Marinomonas mediterranea MMB-1: one gene and its partners. Each later gene encodes a partner of the first gene's protein in a complex. Links are inferred from orthologs where the notes say so. Each region holds a gene or a part of one and is shown on either strand. Other genes may lie near its edges.

What was found. The genes of interacting proteins can lie anywhere in the genome.
Region 2: the proteins of accD (region 1) and accC are in contact, whole or in part, in a solved structure (PDB 8UXZ), measured with the Escherichia coli proteins. The link is inferred for Marinomonas mediterranea MMB-1 from one-to-one orthologs.
Region 3: the proteins of accD (region 1) and accA are in contact, whole or in part, in a solved structure (PDB 8UXZ), measured with the Escherichia coli proteins. The link is inferred for Marinomonas mediterranea MMB-1 from one-to-one orthologs.

The regions. Positions count from the first base shown.
Region 1 is NC_015276.1:2,267,277-2,274,782, reverse strand. What follows is about bases 1-2,978. They hold accD (acetyl-CoA carboxylase, carboxyltransferase subunit beta), read right to left. Parts: upstream 1,934-2,978; coding sequence 1,067-1,933; downstream 1-1,066. Other genes in these bases: trpB (tryptophan synthase subunit beta), read right to left, coding at 2,767-2,978; trpA (tryptophan synthase subunit alpha), read right to left, coding at 1,953-2,765; folC (bifunctional tetrahydrofolate synthase/dihydrofolate synthase), read right to left, coding at 1-1,062. Also shown: more of trpB, read right to left, coding at 2,979-3,978; MARME_RS10415 (phosphoribosylanthranilate isomerase), read right to left, coding at 3,975-4,598; tRNA pseudouridine(38-40) synthase TruA, read right to left, coding at 4,600-5,412; MARME_RS10405 (FimV/HubP family polar landmark protein), read right to left, coding at 5,405-7,506.
Region 2 is NC_015276.1:3,392,809-3,400,276, reverse strand. What follows is about bases 2,522-5,461. They hold accC (acetyl-CoA carboxylase biotin carboxylase subunit), read right to left. Parts: upstream 4,692-5,461; coding sequence 3,351-4,691; downstream 2,522-3,350. Other genes in these bases: dsbD (protein-disulfide reductase DsbD), read right to left, coding at 5,405-5,461; accB (acetyl-CoA carboxylase biotin carboxyl carrier protein), read right to left, coding at 4,713-5,159; prmA (50S ribosomal protein L11 methyltransferase), read right to left, coding at 2,522-3,175. Outside these bases: tRNA dihydrouridine synthase DusB, read right to left, coding at 1-627; MARME_RS15535 (DUF3426 domain-containing protein), read right to left, coding at 909-2,258; more of prmA, read right to left, coding at 2,288-2,521; more of dsbD, read right to left, coding at 5,462-7,321; MARME_RS15510 (putative periplasmic lipoprotein), read left to right, coding at 7,409-7,468. UniProt on the Escherichia coli protein: This protein is a component of the acetyl coenzyme A carboxylase complex; first, biotin carboxylase catalyzes the carboxylation of the carrier protein and then the transcarboxylase transfers the carboxyl group to form malonyl-CoA.
Region 3 is NC_015276.1:1,295,144-1,302,661, reverse strand. The notes cover bases 2,522-5,511. They hold accA (acetyl-CoA carboxylase carboxyl transferase subunit alpha), read right to left. Parts: upstream 4,496-5,511; coding sequence 3,548-4,495; downstream 2,522-3,547. Other genes in these bases: dnaE (DNA polymerase III subunit alpha), read right to left, coding at 4,606-5,511; tilS (tRNA lysidine(34) synthetase TilS), read right to left, coding at 2,522-3,360. Outside these bases: MARME_RS21360 (EAL domain-containing protein), read right to left, coding at 1-1,748; more of tilS, read right to left, coding at 2,065-2,521; more of dnaE, read right to left, coding at 5,512-7,518. UniProt on the Escherichia coli protein: Component of the acetyl coenzyme A carboxylase (ACC) complex. First, biotin carboxylase catalyzes the carboxylation of biotin on its carrier protein (BCCP) and then the CO(2) group is transferred by the carboxyltransferase to acetyl-CoA to form malonyl-CoA.

The DNA.
Region 1 (7,506 bases):
TCCGCGAGGAACGTTTAAACTGCATACTTTCCAGGACTGAAAGGCGTCTTTTAATATATCGAGAACACTCGCAATATCTTTGTCTTTCAACATACCTATTACGGCAATCGGTTTTTTGTCGAATTGCGACACACGACTCTTCAGCTCATTTGCCGCTTCTGGGTTGTGAGCAACATCGATATAAACAAACGGATCTTTCTCAACTAGTTCAAAGCGCCCTTTCAGTGTTGCGTTAGAAAATAAAGCTTCCAACTGAGCTTGGCTTACACCTTCGTCGAGCAGCATAAGGGCTTGAATTACGGTAGCTGCATTTTCAATTGGCAACTTAGGCCGCGGCAAATTCGAATACTGAGCCTTTTCAGAGCTCCAAGACCAGTACTGCCCATCGTCTATTGCATAAGCAAAGTCGCAGCCTTTTTGATATAGAGGCGCATTAAGTGCTTGCGCCACCTCAGAAATACTACTTGGAGGGTTAACAACACCCGACACCAAAGGTTTGCTAGATCGAGCTATACCTGCTTTTTCTCGGGCTATAACGTCCAGTGAATCACCTAGCCAATCGGTATGATCTAATGATATTGACGTCACAACAGCCAAATCTGTATCTATCATATTAACCGAATCCAAACGACCACCTAATCCTACTTCGAGCACCCAATAATCAAGCTCTAGCTCAGAAAATATCAACAGAGCGGCAAGAGTAGAAAATTCGAAAAACGTTAACGGAGTGTCTTTTCGAGCATTTTCTATCTTTTCAAATGCGTTAATTAAAAGTTCATCACTGCATTCGCGATCATTTAGGGATACACGCTCATTAAAACGAAGAAAATGGGGAGAAGTATAAGTTCCGACCGTTCGACCTATCGAAATGAGATATTGAGTGATCAACGCGCAAGAAGAGCCTTTACCGTTTGTCCCTGCAACTGTAATGACTTTTTTATTGGGCCGCTTTAGATCAAGCTCAGCTAGAACTTTTAGACCGCGATCTAAGCCCAATTCAATTTCAGAAGGGTGTTGACTCTCGATATATGAGAGCCAATCCGATAATGACTTCGCCGCCATTAATTTACGCTACCTTATGAGTAAGTATCGACAAAATGTTATGTAAGCGATCACGCATTTCATGACGCGTTATGATCATGTCAAGTGCGCCCTTGTCCAACAAGAACTCACTTCGCTGGAATCCTTCTGGCAATGTCTCTCTTACGGTTTGTTCGATAACACGTGGGCCAGCAAATCCGATAAGTGCGTTAGGTTCTGCAACATTCAAATCGCCCAGCATCGCCAAGGAAGCAGATACACCTCCGAACACCGGGTCAGTCATTACTGAGATGTAAGGAAGCCCTTGCTGCTTCATCTTCTCTAGCGCTGCTGATGTCTTTGCCATCTGCATCAAAGAAATTAACGCTTCTTGCATTCGTGCTCCGCCACTGGCAGAAAAACATACTAGTGGAACGCGTTTTTCTAAACATACGTTAACTGCTTGAATGAATCGCTCGCCAACAATCGCTCCCATTGAGCCACCTAGAAAACTAAACTCGAAAGCAACGGCCACGACAGGCAAACCGTTTAGCGAACCTTCCATCGCAACAAGCGCATCTTTCTCGCCTGTTGCTTTTTGAGCTGCTGACAAACGATCTTTATAGCGCTTAGAGTCTTTAAACTTTAGTTTATCTTCCGGTTCTAGATGAGCGCCAATTTCTTCGCGCCCCTCTTTATCTAAAAACAGATCAAGACGTCGACGTGCACTAACGCGCATATGATGGTCACACTTAGGACAAACATCCTGATTCTTTTCTAACTCGGGACGATATAAAACATTGTCACATTTAGGACATTTCTTCCAAAGGCCTTCTGGCACAGCAGAATTCTGTGCACGCTTAGATTCGCTTCTTACGATCGATGGAACAAATTTATCTAACCAGCTACTCATTTAATTCTCCAAAACTTAATCAAGCCTGACGGTCCATTGCATTACGCATAGGAGTTAGTACATTTTCTAAGGCTTGAGCAATATATTCTTTGTCTTCGTTTTTAGACTCAGCGATTGTATTAACTAAAACACTTCCCACGATTACGCCGTCCGAACACTGACTAACAGCGGCTGCTGTTTCAGCGTCTTTAATACCGAACCCAACACCAATAGGAAGGTTTGTTACGCCTCTTAGCTTCTCAACATGCTCACGCACACTATTTACATCTAATGTTGCGGAACCTGTGACGCCTTTTACAGAGACGTAGTACACATAACCACTCGCCAAGTCACATATTTTCTTAGCTCTCGCCATAGTCGTGGTAGGCGAAAGTAAATAAATTAGGTCAATTTCCTGACTGCGGAAGTATTCTACTACATCTGTCGCTTCTTCTGGAGTCAGATCTACTAATAAAACACCATCGACACCACTTGCTTTTGCATCTTTGGCAAAGTTCTCGTAGCCATAAAATTCAATAGGATTCAGATATCCCATAAGCACAACAGGGGTAGTCTGATTTTCAGCACGAAATTCTTTTACAGAAGCCAAGACGGATTTAACACTGGCGCCCGCCTCTAGCGCCCTTTCACAAGCAAGCTGAATAACAGGCCCGTCAGCCATTGGATCAGAAAAAGGCATACCTAATTCAATGATGTCTGCACCACCTTCCACTAACCCACGCATGATAGAAGCAGTATAGTCTGGCGACGGATCCCCTGCGGTTACATAAGGAATAAGCGCCTTACGCCCCTTCTCTTTCAATTCAGTTAGGCAACTATTAATTCGGCTCATTTTAGACCTCTACACCATCTAATGAAGCGACAGTATGTATATCTTTGTCACCACGACCTGATATATTCACAACAATAAACTGATCTTTAGACATTGTCTTCGCAAGTTTCATACCGTAAGCAACGGCGTGACTAGATTCTAAAGCAGGCATAATGCCCTCGATCTTTGTCAGCGTACGAAAACCATCCATTGCTTCATCGTCATCGATAACAACATAATCAGCTCGACCACTGTCTTTCAACCAAGCATGCTCTGGCCCCACTCCAGGGTAATCAAGACCCGCAGATATGGAGTGCGTACCCAAGATTTGTCCATCATCATCGGCCATAACGTAGGTACGATTACCATGTAAAACACCTGGTCGCCCCGCTGACAATGGCGCAGCATGCTGCCCTGTTTCCAACCCATACCCACCTGGTTCAACACCATACATACGGACTTCGGTATCATTAATGAACGGATGAAACATTCCTATTGCATTAGACCCACCGCCAACACATGCTACAACTGCGTCCGGTAAACGACCTTCGCGCGCGAGACTCTGTTCTTTTGTTTCTCGCCCAATGATCGCTTGAAAGTCTCGTACCAACATCGGATAAGGGTGCGGGCCGGCAGCAGTACCTATAATGTAGAAAGTATCGTCAACATTACTTACCCAATAACGCATCGCTTCATTCAGCGCATCTTTTAACGTTTTAGTACCTGAATCTACAGGAATAACCTCAGCACCAAGAAGCTTCATTCGATACACGTTTAGTGTCTGGCGTCGAATGTCCTCTTCTCCCATAAACACCTTACAATTTAAACCAAGTCTTGCGGCAACCGTCGCAGTCGCAACGCCATGCTGCCCCGCTCCAGTCTCAGCAATAATATTAGGTTTACCCATATGCTTAGCGAGCAGCGCCTGACCAATCGCATTGTTAATTTTATGCGCGCCGGTATGATTTAGATCTTCTCGTTTAAGATAGATTTTCGCTCCGCCCGCCTGTTCAGTTAGACGCTCGGCGAAATACAAAGGCGAAGGACGACCAACATAGTGAGCAAGATCATTATCGAAGGCAGCTTGAAATTCTGCACTCTTAGACAATTCTTGATACATGTTAGTCAGGTCATCAAGTGCCGACATTAACGTCTCAGAAACAAACACTCCACCAAAACGTCCAAATCGGCCCCTTTCATCCGGCAAATCTGAATTAAATTTGTTATCGCTCACTTTTTGCTCCAACCTTTAGCTTCAAATATAAAGTCTCTTACTTTAACGAAATCTTTTTTTCCTTTAGCGAGCTCAACACCACCACTCACATCAACAGCATAAGGTGACACACTTGAGACAGCCTGCGAAATATTACTAGGCGTTAGACCCCCAGCTAAAATAATAGGGTTATTTGAGGACTTCGGTATTCGCCCCCAATCAAAGACTTCTCCTGTGCCCCCTGGTACGCCAGGCTTATAAGCATCTAACAAGATAGCTGATGCTCCAATATAGCGATCGAACTCAACTCGCAAATCGAGTTCCGGCTTCATTCTTAACGCTTTTATATAACTTACTCCGTAAGAATCACATTCTTTTGGAGATTCATCGCCATGGAATTGAACAACCCAACGGGAATTTCCCGAAACCACCGCATCCACCTCAGATGCAGAAGCATTGACAAATAACGCCACTGGCGTAATAAATGGAGGAAGTTGATTGACAATTTCGTTTGCTAAATTAGGTTCAATGTAACGAGGGCTTTTAGAATAAAATACAAAGCCTATCGCATCGGCACCAGTTTCAATAGCAAACAAGGCATCCTCTAAATTCGTAATACCACAGATTTTTACTCTAATCATATTAAAGCGCCTCGTCTTTAAAAGGGAGAAAGTGCGGACCTAATGGAATTTTAGGAACGTCAAATTCATCTGGGTACTGAGCATCTACAAAATATAAACCATGGGGTGGGGCCGTAACCCCTCCCTGCGTTCGATCTTTAGCATCCAAAACTTGCTTCGCCCACTGAACTGGTTTTTCGCCCGCGCCGATCGCCATTAATACGCCTGCAAAATTTCGAATCATATGGTGCAGAAAAGCATTGGCTCGAATATCGAGCACAATATACTGACCAAATTTGTTAACTGAAAAATTAAGAACAGTTCGGATAGGGCTGCGCGCTTGACAGCCAATAGCTCGGTAAGAGGAAAAGTCGTGAGTTCCAATAAAACAGGCAGCGGCTTGCTGCATCTTTTGCTCAGACAAATCTTTGTAGGTCCAAGTCACCCCTTTTGCCATTATTGCGGGCCGGAATTCAGACTGATAAATGACATATCGATAACGACGCGTCAACGCACTGAATCGTGCATGAAACTCATCAGCAACATAATTCGCCGCAACAACCGAAATATCGGGAGGAAGATGGGTATTTACACCTAAAGTCCACGCTCGGATAGGACGTTCTGAAGCCGTTTCAAAGTGAACCACCTGCGAGCTGGCGTGAACGCCAGCATCAGTGCGCCCAGCGCAAATAACGCCAACGCTGTGATTGGCTATTTTAGACAATGCGTATTCTAGTTTTTCCTGAACAGTATCAACATCAAATTTCTGGGCTTGCCACCCTTTGTAACGCGAGCCATCGTATTCGACGACTAAAACAACTTTCTTTTTACTCACTTGGGAACATTCGCTCCATCATACTTTCAGCCTCGGCAACCTGTTGCTCGTTGCCTGTTTCAATTACATCTTCAAGTATAACACGTGCTCCCTCTTCGTCGCCCATATCCATATAAGCGCGTGCTAAATCGAGTTTTGTAGCAACTTCATCACCACTTGCATCGAAGAAATCAATATTTTCTTCATCATCGCTGACTTCTTCATCCGCAGCAGCTTCAGCTTCACCGAACTCAGGAATTTCCAAGTCATCTTCTGAGACTTCATTTTGAGCCTCAGCTAAGGACTCTTCAATAGACTGTGCGAGAGTGTCACTTGGCTCTTCGTCAAATACAGAGCTTTCGTCGACATCATCTTGATCAACGTCATTTAATAAATTACTTACAAACTCTTCTTCTTCCGAGTTAGACTCGTCCTCTTCTGAAATGTCGCCTATACCTTCCAGGTCATCAATATCAGAAGACGCGTCAGCAATCTCCTCAAGTTCGTTTTCACCAGCTGAATCAAAGTCATCTAACCCTCCAACGTCCAACTCGTCGTCATCTGCGACTTCATCCATTGTTGGAATCTGCTCCTCCTCAGACTCGAGCTCAGGGAATGCATCCTCAAGGTCAGCAGCCTCTGCATCATCTTCATCCGCCAACTCATCCATTTCGGCTTCAAGCGATGCCAAAGGATCAAACTCGTCATCTAGAGAATCTTCAAGAGGTGTTTCCGTTGATAAGTCATCAACAGACGCGACGCCTTCATCGACATCATCAAATTCGTCAAATGCAGAAGCATCTTCTTGTGCATCCGTATCAAAATCAAAAGCGAAAGGATCCTCTTCCTCTAACTCTTTTTTCTCTTCAAATGGATCATCTATTGGCTCTGGCGCACTTTCTTCGGCTTCAGCACTGGCTGCCGCAACGGCAGTTGTCGCAGCGGCAGCAGGTATTGCAGCATCAGACAAATCAAATTCATCCATTGATGTATCTTGCTCTAACTTCTTCTTGCCTGAGCGCTTAACCAACATACCGACCAAGAAACCCAATAGGAGCATTACGACGCCCCCAATTGAAAGTACGATTGGGTTTCCAAAAATTTTATTCACCCAAGAATCAGCTTCCGCTTGGGCTTGCTCCCTACGTAGTTGATCTGCCTCCAAAAGCTGATCAACTGTATTCTTTTGCTCTTGTAGCGCTTGTTGGGCACTTGTAAATTGTCGCTGCAACTCAGCCATTTGCTTGTCTTTCAGGCTGATTAGCTTCTCCAATGTATCAAGCTGAGAATTGAGCTCACTCAACTGACCAGACAGCTCTTTTTTCTCTCTTAGCTCTTTATCAAGGCCTTCCTGTGTTGCAGACAGTTTATCTTCGAGTTCTGCCAATTTGGCACTTTCGGCTGGATTAGAACTGGCGTCTTTTTCAGGTAATTCACTCTGCCCTGATGCTAATGTTAATTTAGCATCCTTATCAGCAACGGGAGCAGGGATGGTATTTGAGTTAGCCTGAGTGTTTAGCTGAGCTCGTTCAACAAGAGATTTCAATCCACCAGCCTGCTTGAGCGCAACCCAAGCCTGATGCTGCCGCTCAAACTCTTCCTTAGAAGCCGTACGATTAAACAGTTTAATCTGCTCTTCTGTCGGAAGACGTAGAACCGTCCCTTCTTTTAAAAGGTTAATATTGTTAGCGATGAAAGCTTCACGATTTAACGATTGAATCGCCATCATCGTTTGGTAGATGGTCAGCTGATTAGTTGTCTGATTGCCTTTCGCAATAGACCACAGCGTATTACCTTTCTGAACATTCTTCTGACCAAAAGAGGACAACTGCTGTGCTGCCTGCCCTTCTTTCTCAAAAGGTACTGTGTCAGCCTTTACTCTACTGGATGTAGGAGATTGTTGAGTAGATTGAACAACTTCTGGCGATGCTTTATCTACTAACGCAGACGCTGCGACCGGTGTTTGATACTCTCTGACAACCTGACCACTAGGCCACCTTGCCGCAAGCACAAACTTTAGTTCATCTGCATCTAACGGTGCATCTGATTGAACTAAAACGACAAGCTGGCCATTTTCTCGCGCGACTTGAAAAGACAGTTGTGATAACACGCGCG
Region 2 (7,468 bases), 1.1 Mb from region 1 along the record:
TTGTGCATCTGTAATGTCGCCATTTGCGAAAACAGGGATGCCGACGGATTGCTTTATTTCTGCAATGGTGTCGTATTCGGCTTCGCCTTGAAATTTGCAGGCTCGAGTTCGGCCGTGTACCGCCAATGCTTGTATTCCGCAATCTTCTGCAATTTTTGCGATGGTCAAGCCATTACGCTGTTCGGAAGACCACCCCGTACGAATTTTTAATGTAACGGGTACTTCTACACTATCAACTACAGATTTAAGTATGTCTTGGACAAGTGATTCGTCTTTCAGTAGCGCAGAGCCCGCAGCTTTGTTCAGCACTTTTTTCGCGGGACAACCCATATTGATGTCGATAATTTGAGCGCCCAATTCGACATTTTTTTGTGCCGCTTCAACCATCATCTCAGCATTTGCACCTGCAATTTGAACTGATCGTGGCTGGATTTCTTTGTCATGAACGAGTCTATGCTTGCTCTTTGTGGAATTCCAAAGCCGTACGTCAGAGGTCACCATTTCAGATACAACTAAACCAGCACCCTGTTGATAACAAAGGCGTCGAAATGGTAGGTCTGTTACGCCAGCCATCGGCGCTAGAATAACGGGCCTATCTATATTGTATGAGCCAATAGCGAAAGCCATATTGCTCCTGAAAACTGAATCAAATGTTAAAGATCTGTAACTCTGTCGAGCGGGCGAGAATAATACCTATGGGAATTGTTTTTTTGAAGTCTTGACAATGCAAAAATTGGCTATTTTTTGTTCTTATTTGCATCTTATCGAAGGATTTGGCTGTTGGGCACGCTTCTAAGTCTTTCTTTAGCCAATTATTAGTCTTTCTTACACGATTAAGATAGATGGTATTCGGCAGTTGCGATCCAGTGACTTTTGCCTAAAGTACACGCTTTGCCTAAAGTACACGCTTAGTACGATCTTGTATCCGATGAATACACTTTAAGTTCATGCGTAACAGCACTCGCCCCCGGGTCAACAATCGGAATAACTAAGTGAATAGGGGTGTTTGGTGGCATGTAGGTTATGTCGAGAAAATCTCTATGTAAGTAGCTCTCTGGTGCGAACAGCCTTGCGGCAACAGGTGAGCCATTTAGATCGTAAAACTCAAGTGCAATTTTAGGCATAGGCTGAGCGTACGCGCTCGTATTTGTCATGATCGCATTGACCAGTAATGCATTTGGTTTTTGTGGATGGCTTTGAATTCGAACATGTTGAATAGAAATCGCAGTTACATTTTCAAAGGCTGGGAGAGCGCACCCTATATAGGTACACGCGGTGCGATAAAGTCCTCTAAATTGTTCAGAACGACTTCCTTGATCAAAGAAGTGAGTCAATACTTGGCTCGCCAATATGACAATGCCAATTACAACGCCAAGGAACCAAAGGAGCGTGCGCTTGCTCTTTATCTGAGTTGTTGTCGGCTCCTCTTCCACAAGCTGAGCGAGGCTGTTTGTTGCAGCGATTGAGCTCATTGATTCTTGCAGTTCGAGCTGGCCATTACTTAACTTTGGTGTCTGATCTGATACATTTTGCGCTAGCGAATGTAGGGCTTGCATATAATCAGGCTCGTCGTTTTCAGAAGCTTCGTTAGAGGCTCGGTCGGGCTGTGAGCTTACATTTCTATTGAGTTGTGCGTTTTTTGAGCGAGCTAGTGGCTCTGGTGAGGGTTCTAGTGTGCTCTGAGAAGTGTCGCTCCCAGAAATACGCTTTGTTGTCGATGGGCTGCTTAAATTGGCTTCGATTTCAGCAAGCTCTAATTCCCAAGGTGCAGGCTCATCGTTAGAGTTTGTTCTTGTGTTTCCTTGAGGACGAGCCTGTTGCGATATGCCTGTGTTGAACTGCTCGCTTTCGAGCGGTGCAATTTTGAAGTCATCCTTTGGTGGTTCGCTCACTAACTCAAGGTCGTCTTCTTTAAAGAGAGTATTTAACCAGTTAGGGTTAACAATCTCTTCGTCCGCTGCCGTAAATAGAGGCGGACTGTTTGCATGTGAATTGTCTTTCTGTGCGGGTTGCTTTTGTTGGCCAGAGTCAGCTAGCTCAGGTGAGTTCTGATTATTGTTTGCTGTCTTTGACGTAGAGTCGTCATTGGAGGGTGCTTTAGAAAGAGAAGGTGGTGCAGAGGGCGTCGCTGCTTGTGCTTCGAATATATGGAAGCACTGGCCGCATCGAACTTTTCCAGCAGCCATCTTTAAAACATCATCGGTTACACGAAATGCAGTAGAGCATTTTGGACAACGAGTAATGAAATTACCAGCCATTTCGACGAACGCCTTCCTTTTCTATCTTGCTATTTTTTCGTGGCAACAATTCGAATCCACTCTTCTTTTTCGACAACACTTTCTATGTCAAACCAAGGCTTGTACGCTTCAACAACATCTTCTGCTTGATTTGCTAGTACACCGGAAAGCGCTAGTTTTCCGCCTGTTTTTACGGTTGCAGAAATAGTTGAGGAAAGCTCAGCCAAAGGCCCTGCTAGAATATTCGCAACGACTAAATCAGCTTGCAAATCGGAGTCGTACGGTGGAAGTTTTACTTCATATTTTGAAGATTCTATATTATTTCGTTCTGCATTTGCACGGGTTGCTTCAACGGCTTGTGGGTCGATATCGATACCAATCATTTGTTTAGCGCCGAGTAAAAGTCCTGCAACACCTAAAATGCCAGAGCCGCAGCCATAGTCAATAATCGTTTTATCTTTGCAATCAACGCTGTCTAGCCATTCCAAGCACAGCGCCGTTGTTGGGTGAGTGCCGGTTCCAAATGCTAGACCTGGATCGAGCATCAGGGTGATCGCATCTTCATCTGGCACTTCTCGCCATGTTGGACAAACCCAAAGTCGATTTCCAAATTTGATAGGATGGTAGTTATCCATCCATTCTCGAATCCAGTCTTTATCTTCGAGAATTTCAATTTTTAGATCGATGTCTGTTTGCCCTAGTTTTTCAGCACAGTGTTCTATCACTGGGCGGATGTGTTCGATATCGGAGTCAGCCTCAAATAGGCCAGTGACCTTAGTGTGTTTCCACAAAGGGGTAGTGTTTAAATCAGGCTCGTAGACGGGATCATCATATACATCTTCAAAAGTCACCACCATAGCGCCACATTCTAAAAGAGAATCTTCAAAAGCGGGGACATGGTCTGGTGTGGTGTGGATGCGAATCTGTAGCCAAGACATAAAAGTGAATCGTCCTAAGTGTACTTTTCCCGATATAAGACTGAAGTAATGAGCTTGTTTATAATCGGTATATGAGAAGGAAATAGAAAAGACGCATCACAACTTATGTTTTGATGCGTCTTGAAGCTCAAACTGTCTGGTTACATTACGATGTAATTCAACAGTGGTCAATAAATTATAGACCGAGTTTCTTTTCAAGGTAGTGGATGTTAACGCCACCTTCGATAAAGTTCGGATCCGTTGCAAGATCCTGCTGTAGAGCGATATTCGTTTTGATGCCGTCTACAAATGTCTCATCAAGCGCCACAGACAATCGTTTAAGAGCAAGCTCTCGGCTGTCTGCGTGACAGATGATCTTAGCGATCATAGAGTCATAGGTAGGTGGCACCAAATAACCGCTGTAGAGGTGTGAATCTACGCGAACACCCATGCCGCCGGGAGCGTGGAAGTAATTCACCTTTCCGGGACTTGGCATAAAGGTTTTAGGGTCTTCAGCGTTGATTCGAGCTTCAACAGCGTGGCCTTTGATCTTAACGTCTTCTTGTTTAATAGAAAGAGGTTGTCCAGAGGCAATTCGCAACTGTTCCTTGACGATATCGACACCTGTTACCATTTCAGTAACAGGGTGCTCTACCTGAACACGAGTGTTCATCTCAATGAAGTAGAAACCACCATCTTCATATAAGAATTCAAAGGTGCCGGCGCCACGATATCCAATCTTAATACACGCGTCTACACAGGCTTGTAGGCATTGTGCTCGTGATTCTGGATCAAGCATTGGCGCAGGCGCTTCTTCCAAAACTTTTTGGTGACGGCGTTGTAAAGAACAATCGCGGTCATAAAGGTGAACGGCATTGCCTTGACCATCGGCGATGACTTGAACTTCGACATGGCGAGGGTTTTGTAGGAATTTTTCCATATAAACCGTGCTGTCGCCGAAGTATGAGCCTGCTTCAGACTGAGTGATACTAATGGACTTTAAGAGGCTTGCTTCATTGTGAACAACTCGCATTCCTCGACCGCCGCCACCGGCAGCCGCTTTTACGATCACAGGGAACCCAATTTCACGCGCTATTTTTATGCACTCTTCTGGATCAGAAGGTACAGGGCCATTTGAACCGGGTACAGTAGGTACGCCTGCTGCTTTCATGGCTTTGATAGCGGAAACTTTATCGCCCATTAAGCGAATAGTTTCTGCTTTTGGTCCGATGAATGTGAAGCCAGAGTTTTCAACTTGCTCTGCAAAGTCTGCATTTTCAGCAAGGAAACCATAACCTGGGTGGATAGCAGAGGTATCCGTCAATTCAGCGGCGCTAATTAGAGCAGGGATATTCAAGTAGCTGTCTTTGGATGGGTTCGGGCCGATACAAATTGTTTCGTCTGCCAAACGCACATGAAGTAGGTCGCGGTCTATTTTTGAATGTACTGCAACTGTTTTAATACCGAGCTCTTTACATGCACGAAGAATTCGAAGTGCAATTTCGCCTCGGTTTGCGATCAATACCTTATCAAGCATGATAAAACCTATAGCTGTGAATTAAACAATTGTTACAAGAGGTTGATCAAATTCAACAGGTTCGCCGTCTTCGGCCAAGATAGCACCAATTGTGCCTGCTTTGTCCGCTTCAATTTGGTTCATCATCTTCATTGCTTCAACGATACAAATAGTGTCGCCAACATTTACTTTCTGGCCAACTTCAACAAATGCTTTCGCACCAGGAGCAGATGCTTGGTAGAAAGTACCTACCATTGGAGATTTTACTGCATGGCCTGAAATTTCAGCAGGCGCAGCGTCTTGAGCAACGGGAGCAGGAGCTGCAGCGGGCGCAGCGGCTACGGGAGCAGGAGCTGCAACGGTAGCAACTTGAACTGGAGCGCCACCGCGACTAATGCGAACGGCTTCTTCGCCTTCTTTAATCTCGATTTCGTAAACGTTGGATTCTTCAAGAAGCTCGATTAGTTTTTTAATTTTACGAATGTCCATGATGGTACTCTTTCTGTCGTATTGTATGAAACGCCCAATAATAAGGATCAGGCTTTAAAGTAAATTTTGTTAACGTCGAGAACGGCATTACCTTGTGCATCAAATTACGTCCTTGATTAAACGGTGATTCGTAATTTGATATATTTCTCTGGGTTATTTGACCGTAAATTATCGTTAAAATACGCGAAAATGTCCAGTTTTGTCGGTAAATATGCTAAAACTATATTTTGAGGTTATAAATTGATCTACTGTAAACTTTGCTGTGTTGTTGAGAGTAACTGTAGTCGCTGAATGACCTCTGTTTTAGTCGGTTCGCCAATGATTTTAAGTTGTGCTTCTTCTTGCCCTTTACGGTTTATAAAAATGAGAGAGGGCGGTCCAAATAAATTCAGATGTTGCATTAATTGTTTGTTGTCTTGTGTATTGTCAGTAACATCAACTCGCACTATTTTGATATGGCTCCAATATGGCATGACGTCAGTCGATTTGAATATTTCTTCTTCTATTACTTTACAGCTAATGCACCAGTCCGCGTAGAGATCCAATACAATGGGGCTTCCTTGATAGTCCATTTTTATTTTTTGTAGTTCTGTTAGTGAGCCAATGGTCACCGCGTACGGGACGTCACGGCTTTCAGTTATTGCGGTACTGGAGCTCGTTAGCGTTTCAAATGGCTCAATGGGATTGCGAGCACCACTTAACGCACCTATAGCAAGGCTAATGCCCATCACACCAGAGATGAGAGCACAGAACCAGCGTATAGGGTGAGACTGGATTGAAACAGACCTATGAATGAAGTAGGAAGTAAGCATTAAGAAGAAGATAGCCCAGAGTAAGACACTTAATTGTCCATCTAAGTATCTTGATAGCAGCCAAATAGCCACGCCAAGCAGGCCGAATCCCATAATGGATTTGATGTCGTTCAGCCAATCTCCGTTTTTAGGAAGGATGCTGGCCCCGAAAAAGCCGACTAGCAGCAATGGCACACCCATGCCAAGCGCCATCGTGAATAACATTACAGCGCCATACACACTGTCGCCTGAGCTGCTGATGTAGAGTACGACTCCTGCAAGTGGTGCGGACACACACGGTGACACGATGAGCGTGGCAATGACGCCTGATAAAGCCACGGCAGCATATTGTGATAGTGAAGCGCGTTGAGAGTTTGATTCAAGCTTAGTCGAATAAGATTGCAATCGGTCTGTAATAAAAGCGGGTAACCTTATTTCGTAAACTCCAAACATTGCCAAGCTTAAAAGAAGAAAAAGAAACGCACTGATTGAAATGATGAAGGGGCTTTGAAGGGTGGCTTGTAGGTTTAGTTGTGTTCCGAAAAGTCCTGCCAAAGCGCCGATGGCAGCATAAGTAAGTGCCATTGAAATTACATACACGGCTGACAGAGCAAGACCTTTTAAAGCAGATGACTTGGTGCCCACTACAATAGCACTGACAATCGGGATCATTGGCAGAACACAAGGCGTCAATGACAAAAGTAACCCTAAGCCAAACATGATAGCTAAGCTTGCCATCCAGGAGTCGTTTGTTAAGTGGTCAATAACATTGGCCGCGATAGAGGGTTCTGGTGTTGATGCTTTTGTCTGAAGGCTGTTCTGCTCAATTGGTTTCTCTGCCTTTGCGTCGTTTGTACTCTCGTTGTTTATAGAGAGAGGCGCTTTCGATACGCCAGAGTCCGATTGGGTTACGGTAAAATAAATAGGTGAAGATTGTGGCGGGTAGCACAATCCTCGTTCTGCACACCCTTGAAACCCAATTAAGGCTTCTAGCTCGGTTCCATTTTCGAGGTCACCTACGGGTGATATATCGACTGAAAGAGAGTTATGGTAGACCTCGACATCGCCAAAATAAGGGTCAGTTTTGGGTGTGCCCGATGGAATATTGCTAAAGGTTAATTTGTTACCATCTCGGCCTTTGAGTTTTAATTGATGTTTGTACAGATAATACCCATCTTGGATGTCCCAGGTCGCGATGAGATGCTCCCCTCTCTTGTTTACAGAGAGAACAAAGGCTTGCTCGACTGGCAGAAACTCAGGATTATTTGAGCGGCTATTGGCGCCAAAAGAAGAGCCGAAGTCGAATGCGTTTGCAAAAGAGGCACTGATAAGCCAAAGGAAAATAGAAATACTACGTAAAAAGTGTGTCATTTAAAAAATTGTCGTGGGAGTTTTCATATTAATGTCAGCACTATAGACTACCAGTGCGATAAAAAGTTGCCATACGAGAGACCTAAATTGATAAAAAAGTACTTTTATTTCCTAGTTACCGCTTTATTGCTATCAGGCTGTGCTGGG
Region 3 (7,518 bases), 970 kb from region 1 along the record:
AAGACGGTTAACTCTGGCGTATGATCACTTTCTCGAATCAATCCCTGACAATCATCTAAAAACAAACGACGATTTGGTAGATGAGTTAATGTATCGTGGTACGCTAGGTGTTCTATTTGTTCTTGTTGCTGTTTACGCTGGGTAATATCATCGTGTACTGATATCAATCCCCCTTCGATCGTTTCTGCCGTTCTCACCGAAATAATACGTTTTTCATGCTCAGCGCCTATTCGATACTTTTCATATAGATAGGATCGGCTTTCGCCGTCAGACATATTTGGAATTAACTTAGCCCCTCGACGGTTACATATACGTAATACATCGCGAAATGGCGTGCCTTGTTGAACTTCGTCCTTATGCAGCTCATAGAGCGCCTTGAAGCGCTCATTGCAAAGCAATAACTGCCCCTTTGCATCCGTCATACACAAACCTTCCGGAATCGTTTCAAAAGCAATAGAAAGGCGATCTAATTGCGTTTTTATTTTCTCTTCAGATTCATCTAATAGGCGCTTTCGAGCTTGATTCAACTCAGTCACTAACGCGTCAAATTGATAGGCCAATGTGCCAAGCTCGTCTTTCCTTACCAGTAGCGCCTCAGGCATGGTCTGCCCCAACTCTTCGGACTCTCTTAACCTCAATACAAACTTTGTTAGACTTTCGATCGGCTGAATCAAACGCAAAGACAAAAGTATTCCGAGGCCAAGTAAGACAAAAACGGGCACAGCAGTAATAAAAATAAGAGACTGTTTAGACTGCTCAAGCGTATCGTAAGTACTTTGACGAGCAACCTGATAACGCGCTCTAGCCTCTTCTTCGACACCACTCAGCACAGAAGATAATGCCAATCCGGTTCGAGAAATCGCTAAACGCGTGATAGAAGTGCCAGAATAAAACAAGTTTGTGCGCCGCCATATATCATGAAGCCCGTTTCTAGATGAAAGAGCGTTCGAAAACTCATAGAGCTGCGTAAAAATATCATGACTTAATTCGGTATCAATTTGTACCGACGGCCCATTGGACGATGCCGCATTTAAATACTTATTTAACCTTTCTAAACTGATTTCATTTTGCTCAACCACATTGTTCCCTGAGTAAACTAAGGCTGCAGAATGAGAATGTTCACGGAGTCGTTGAACAATGTGCTTTATTTCACTCGTTATTAGCTCCAACAAAACCAATTCCTCTACATAGACCCAAGACTCCTTATTTAAATTAACAGCGCTATTGTGGGACGCTTTTTCCAACTCCAATTGGCCAAGCATGACGTTTGCCTGTTCGAGAACCTCTTTAAGCTGCTTAGAAAAACCCTGTTGCAACTTCGTTTGAATATCACAAATATTCGCAAGGTCTTCAAACGCACTTCGAGATTCCATAATCGCCGACTTTAGCTTACGCTGATGTTCAGAGAGCCCTAACATTCCTAAGAAATCAGAAAGCTTAGTCATGGTAAGTAAATCTTTTTCGACATGATCTTCGGGTAAATTTCGATGGGAGCCATCAGCAGCTTCACACGCTCTGAGCAAATTCAGCGAGCTGGTATTTAAGTCGTACATCGCGTTCGTGGCACTGATCGTTTTGGTCAACAAAGGCAAATGTGTTTCTGTCGTCACTGAAACGGACGTAAAAACGGTATTACTAAGGTTGACGCCGAACCAGCCAACGGCAGCGATGATGCTCACTATCGCCGTTAAAGCCACCATTGCTTTAAATTTTAGTCGCCGAGTAATGGATTGAACGTGATATATCAAAGCTTTACCTCATAGTTTGGATAACTCAATGAGTAAGACGGTATCTAAACAATGTTTTTGATTGAGGCGCAGCCAGTTCTAACGATCTTACTAATTGAATTGCTCTGATAGTCTAGATAGACACTTAGAATTCCGATGTTATGATGTCGTATAGTGACGGTAACAAGATGTATTTTTAGAAGACCATCTGTAGCAAAAAGATGCGAAGAGAAAACGCGTTCAAAATAAGAACGTCGACTTAAATCTGCTAGAAAGGTGAGAAATGCCGCAATTGAAGTGGTACATTTTATAAACAGACAAGTTTGAAACAACTATATCAATCAGAGCAAAAGATAAGATCTGTTCCTTTTTCCCATATTAGTGCGCCGTTCCAATCGGGGTGACACCATAGGTCGCCAATCGCAACGAGTGTACCCTCTTGATATATGTAAGGCAGATGATCTCGCCACCACGTTGGTATTTTCTGATCATGAAGCCATTTTTTAAGGGGGCGATGTAATCCATTTTTCAATTCAAGCACCTGTCCTTTCGGCCTTTCTCTAAGCTCTAACGGACTTTCTCCACGTTCTAAGGCGCAAGTTACCTTGATACGCCCGAATGCACAATTGAACCATTCGTTAGGCGTTAACTTGCCTAGAAGCGGCGCCCTATCTAATGGTAATACGTACAAGCGATGGGCCCTTCTCGCTAGCCGAAAATACGCTCCCACATATTCTGGCTGTTTTCCAACATTCGAAAACAACATGCCCATCAGAGCCTGTGTTTGAGGGGACGTAAAAGAAATGTTCTTTTTATTTAAATACGCAGAAATCCAATAACTCTGTTCATCTTCAGGTAATAAGTTCAAGTCCAGACTACCGTCGTCGTTACACATAGAGTTTAGCGCTTGACCGACTAAACGAGACACTACCTGCCATTCTTTTTGAATACGTGACGCATTGGCCGCCAACCTAATCGAGATATCTGGATTATTATTTTGCCATGGGTTGATCACGCTATGTCGTAAAAAATTCCGTCGATAAGCCTGATCTTGATTGGACTCGTCTTCAATCCACTTCAAATTGCATGAATAGGCATACTGTTCGATATGAAACCTAGAACAATTGAGCAAAGGACGATAAATAATAGCATCCGCTAGAGGACGACTAGATGGGATGCCACCAAGACCCTTCAAGCCAGTACCACGTTCCAAACGAAACAATACGGTTTCTGCTTGATCATTGGCATGATGGGCTTGAAGAAGAATATCATTCATTTGAAGGTGTTTTCTAAAGACTTCATATCGCGCCTCTCTGGCAGCGTTTTCAAACGATGCAACGCCCTCGATCACTACCTTTTCGACAATGAGTGGAATTCCTAACGCCGCGCACGATGTTTTACAATGCTCCACCCATGAATCTGCATGTTCGCTCACGCCATGATGAACATGAATCGCGCTTAACCGAATACCTTTATACAAAGACTCGATTGATTCCAACTCTGACGCAACCAAATGCAATAATGCTTCAGAATCCAAACCGCCGCTATAGGCAACCCAAATCGTTACGGCACGATTGTTTTCTCTCGGTAAAAATTGCTTTAAAGCATTAAGATCCAGCGTCAACACAGCCATTCAACCCAACCAAAAATTTAATTGCTCCAGAGAAAAACACAAAAAAACCTCTCATTTGTTCTCTATATCAGAGTAAATGAGAGGTTTTCAAAAGACAAACCGACTAGCAATCCTACTAAATATGAAAAGCTAGACTACTGAGCTTTAAGCCTTTGCATGCTGTCGTCGTGCAAAGATCTCAGTTGTATTAAAGCCCGTATGCCATAAGTCGCTTGTAGCGGCGTTCAAGAAGTTCATCTTCAGACAAAGCTTCCATTCTGTCTAACGCTTCTAGTACGTTCTCTTTGTAACTCTGTGCAATAGATTCATGATTGATATGAGCGCCACCAAGAGGCTCCTGGATAATAGTATCCACCAGCCCAAGCTCTTTCAATCTGTCAGCGGTAATGCCCATTGCTTTCGCTGCGTCCGATGCACGCTCAGCACTTTTCCAAAGAATGGATGCGCAACCTTCCGGAGAAATAACAGAGTAAGTGCCGTATTGAAGCATCATAAGCTCGTCACACACACCGATAGCCAATGCGCCACCAGAACCACCTTCGCCGATTACCGTCGAAATAATAGGTGTTTTAAGTCGAGACATGACCGCTAAATTGTATGCAATGGCTTCACTTTGACCACGTTCCTCGGCACCAATGCCAGGGTAGGCTCCAGGTGTGTCAATCAATGTCACTATTGGCATTTTGAAACGTTCAGCCGTCTCCATCAAACGCAATGCTTTTCTATATCCCTCAGGGCGAGGCATACCAAAGTTGCGCAAGACTTTCTCTTTAACTTCACGACCTTTCTGATGCCCGATAACCATAACAGGACGGCCATCTAGACGAGCGATACCACCAACAATGGCGCGATCATCCGCATAATGACGGTCGCCGTGCATTTCCTCAAAATCAGTGAAAGCGTGTTTAATGTAATCTAACGTGTAAGGGCGCTTTGGGTGACGAGCTAATTGTGAAACTTCCCATGCGCCAAGATTACTAAATAAACTCTGAGTCAATGCGATCTTTTTATCTTCTAAACGACTGATCTCATCACTAATATTCAGCTCATTGTCGTTTCCGACCAATCGTAACTCTTCAATTTTCTGTTCGAGCTCAGCAATCGGCTGCTCAAAAGGTAAATAATCTAGATTCATTATAAATACACTACTATTTGTTTGTCGTAATTTTATCGGATACCCGCTTCACAAGCACCCTTTTCACACGCGATATCCGCTGTGCGTATTATAGAAATTCTAAAATGGGGCTAAGTATACACCAACTGCACATTTTGTTTACCGTATTGTTTCTGTAACTCGTGAATTAATTCATCATCTGGGCGAATTTTCCACGCGGGCCCCAGACGAACATCACCAAGAGCCTGATCTGTGTCGAAACCAATAACAACATCACATCCATCCCCCTTATACGGTGCCATCTTTTGCGCCAGTTGGGCAATATCTGACGGTGTAATATTCGTTTCTTTCCAATCAATTCGAAGCGCCTCAACATATCGAACACGCGCCTGAGCCATACTCAACACATTGCGAGCAATCACCTTTTGACCGCCTCGGAATTCGTCAATACTGACTTCACCTTCAACTACAACAACTTCGTCAGCCAACATCACGCTTTTAAACGTCTCATAGTTATCAGGAAAAACCGTTACTTCTATTCGAGCAGAACGGTCATCCAATGTCATGAAGGCAATATTTCCGCCACGCTTACTCTTAGTAACACGCATATCTACAATCAAACCAGCCAATACTTGAGTATCGCGCTTAGGCTGAATATCAACAATTCTAGAACGAACAAAGCGACGAAGTTCTTTTTCATAGTCGTCGATTGGGTGACCCGTCACATAAAGACCTAATGTATCCTTTTCGCCGTCTAGGCGCTGACGGCCAGCCCACTCATGTTGAATGCCTATCTCGTCATAGGCGTTTTCAGTAGACTCTTCGACGGCGACGCCAAATAAATCCATCATGCCTGCATCTTCGTTTTTAGCATTTTGATCAGCACGTTTTAGTGCCTCATCAATGCTTGCAAACAATGTCGCTCTATTTGGGCCGATCGTGTCAAATGCGCCAGAGCGGACCAATGCTTCCATAACACGTTTATTTACTTTTCGACCCACACGCTGACAGAAATCGAAAATGTGTTCGAACGGGCCGTCTTGTCTAGCTTCAACAATCGCTTCAATTGGCCCCTCGCCCACCCCTTTAATGGCACCTAAGCCATAAACAACAGCACCGGCTTCGTTAACGGTAAATTTATAAACCGACTCATTCACGTTAGGAAGCTCAAGTGTCAGCTTCATAGCCCGACACTCTTCAATGAAAATAACGATCTTATCGGTATTCTGCATATCGGCAGAAAGTACCGCCGCCATAAACGGCGCAGGGTAATGATTTTTTAACCATGCTGTCTGATACGACACCAAAGCATAAGCGGCGGAGTGAGATTTGTTAAAACCGTATCCAGCAAACTTCTCCATCAAATCGAAGATGTTACCGCCAAGGTCTTTATCAATATTATTTTTTGCTGCGCCTTCCATAAAAATCAGGCGCTGCTCTGCCATTACTTCAGGCTTTTTCTTACCCATTGCTCGACGAAGCAAGTCTGCTCCACCAAGCGAGAACTTTGCCAATACCTGCGCAATCTGCATTACCTGTTCTTGATACAAGATAATGCCATAGGTGGGTTCCAGCACAGGAATGAGGTCATCATGTTGATAGTCTGGATGCGGAAACGCCAGCTCTGCGCGTCCGTGCTTACGGTTTATAAAGTCGTCCACCATGCCCGACCCCAATGGCCCCGGACGATACAAGGCAACCAATGCGATAATATCTTCGAATCGTGATGGCAAAAGCTTTTTAATCAGCTCTTTCATTCCTCGCGATTCCAGCTGAAATACCGCGGTCGTCTCAGCGCGTTGTAACAGATCGTAGGTGGATTTGTCCTCAAGATCTATTAAAGCGATATCAAGTGGCGGCTTACCTTCTTTGGCGTGAAGTGCATTAATATTACCCAGCGCCCAATCTACAACAGTTAGCGTTTTTAGTCCTAAGAAGTCGAACTTAACGAGACCCGCTTCCTCAACATCGTTTTTGTCATATTGGGTGACCAAACCGCTACCATCTTCTTCACAATAGAGCGGCGCAAAATCCGTTAATTTGGTTGGCGCGATAACCACACCACCCGCATGTTTACCAAAGTTACGAACAACGCCTTCAAGAGAAAAGGCCATTTCCATTACGTCGGCAGCCTCTTCATCACCTTCAATAAACTCAACTAACGCAGGTTCTTCTTCTAGCGCCTTTTTCAAGGTCATACCAATTTCAAACGGTATCAATTTAGATAGTTTATCACCTAGGCTGTAAGGCTTACCTTGAACACGAGCAACGTCACGAACCACCGCCTTAGCCGCCATCGCACCAAAGGTAATAATTTGAGATACCGCATCACGACCGTACGTACGCGCAACATAATCAATAACCTTGTCTCGATTTTCCATACAAAAGTCGATATCAAAGTCAGGCATAGAAACACGTTCTGGGTTCAAGAATCGTTCGAAAAGAAGATCGTATTCCAACGGATCTAGATCCGTGATTTTAAGCGCATATGCAACTAAAGATCCAGCACCAGAACCCCGTCCTGGGCCTACAGGAATATCATTGTCCTTAGCCCATTGAATGAAATCCATTACGATCAGGAAGTAACCAGGAAACCCCATCTGATTAATAATGTTGAGCTCAAAATCAAGTCGATCAAGGTATTCTTGTCTTCTGTTGGCGATACGGTCGCCATCTTTTTTGATAAGGACCTCTAAACGGTCTTGCAGACCTTTATGAGAAAGCTCATTAAAAAAGTCATCCATTGTCATGCCATCAGGCACGGGGTAATCTGGGAGGAAGTACTTACCCAACAAAACGTCAACATTACAGCGTTTTGCGATTTCCACCGTATTCTCAAGAGCTTCAGGAATGTCTTCGAAAACAGCTTCCATCTCAGCCGCACTTTTGAAGTACTGCTCTTCGGAATAGCGACGCTTTCGGCGAGGATCATCTAACGTAACACTATCGTGAATACATACTCGCGCTTCATGTGCCTCAAAATCCTCTTTTTTCAAAAAACGCACGTCATTTGTTGCCACAACAGGACAAGAGGCTTCCGACGC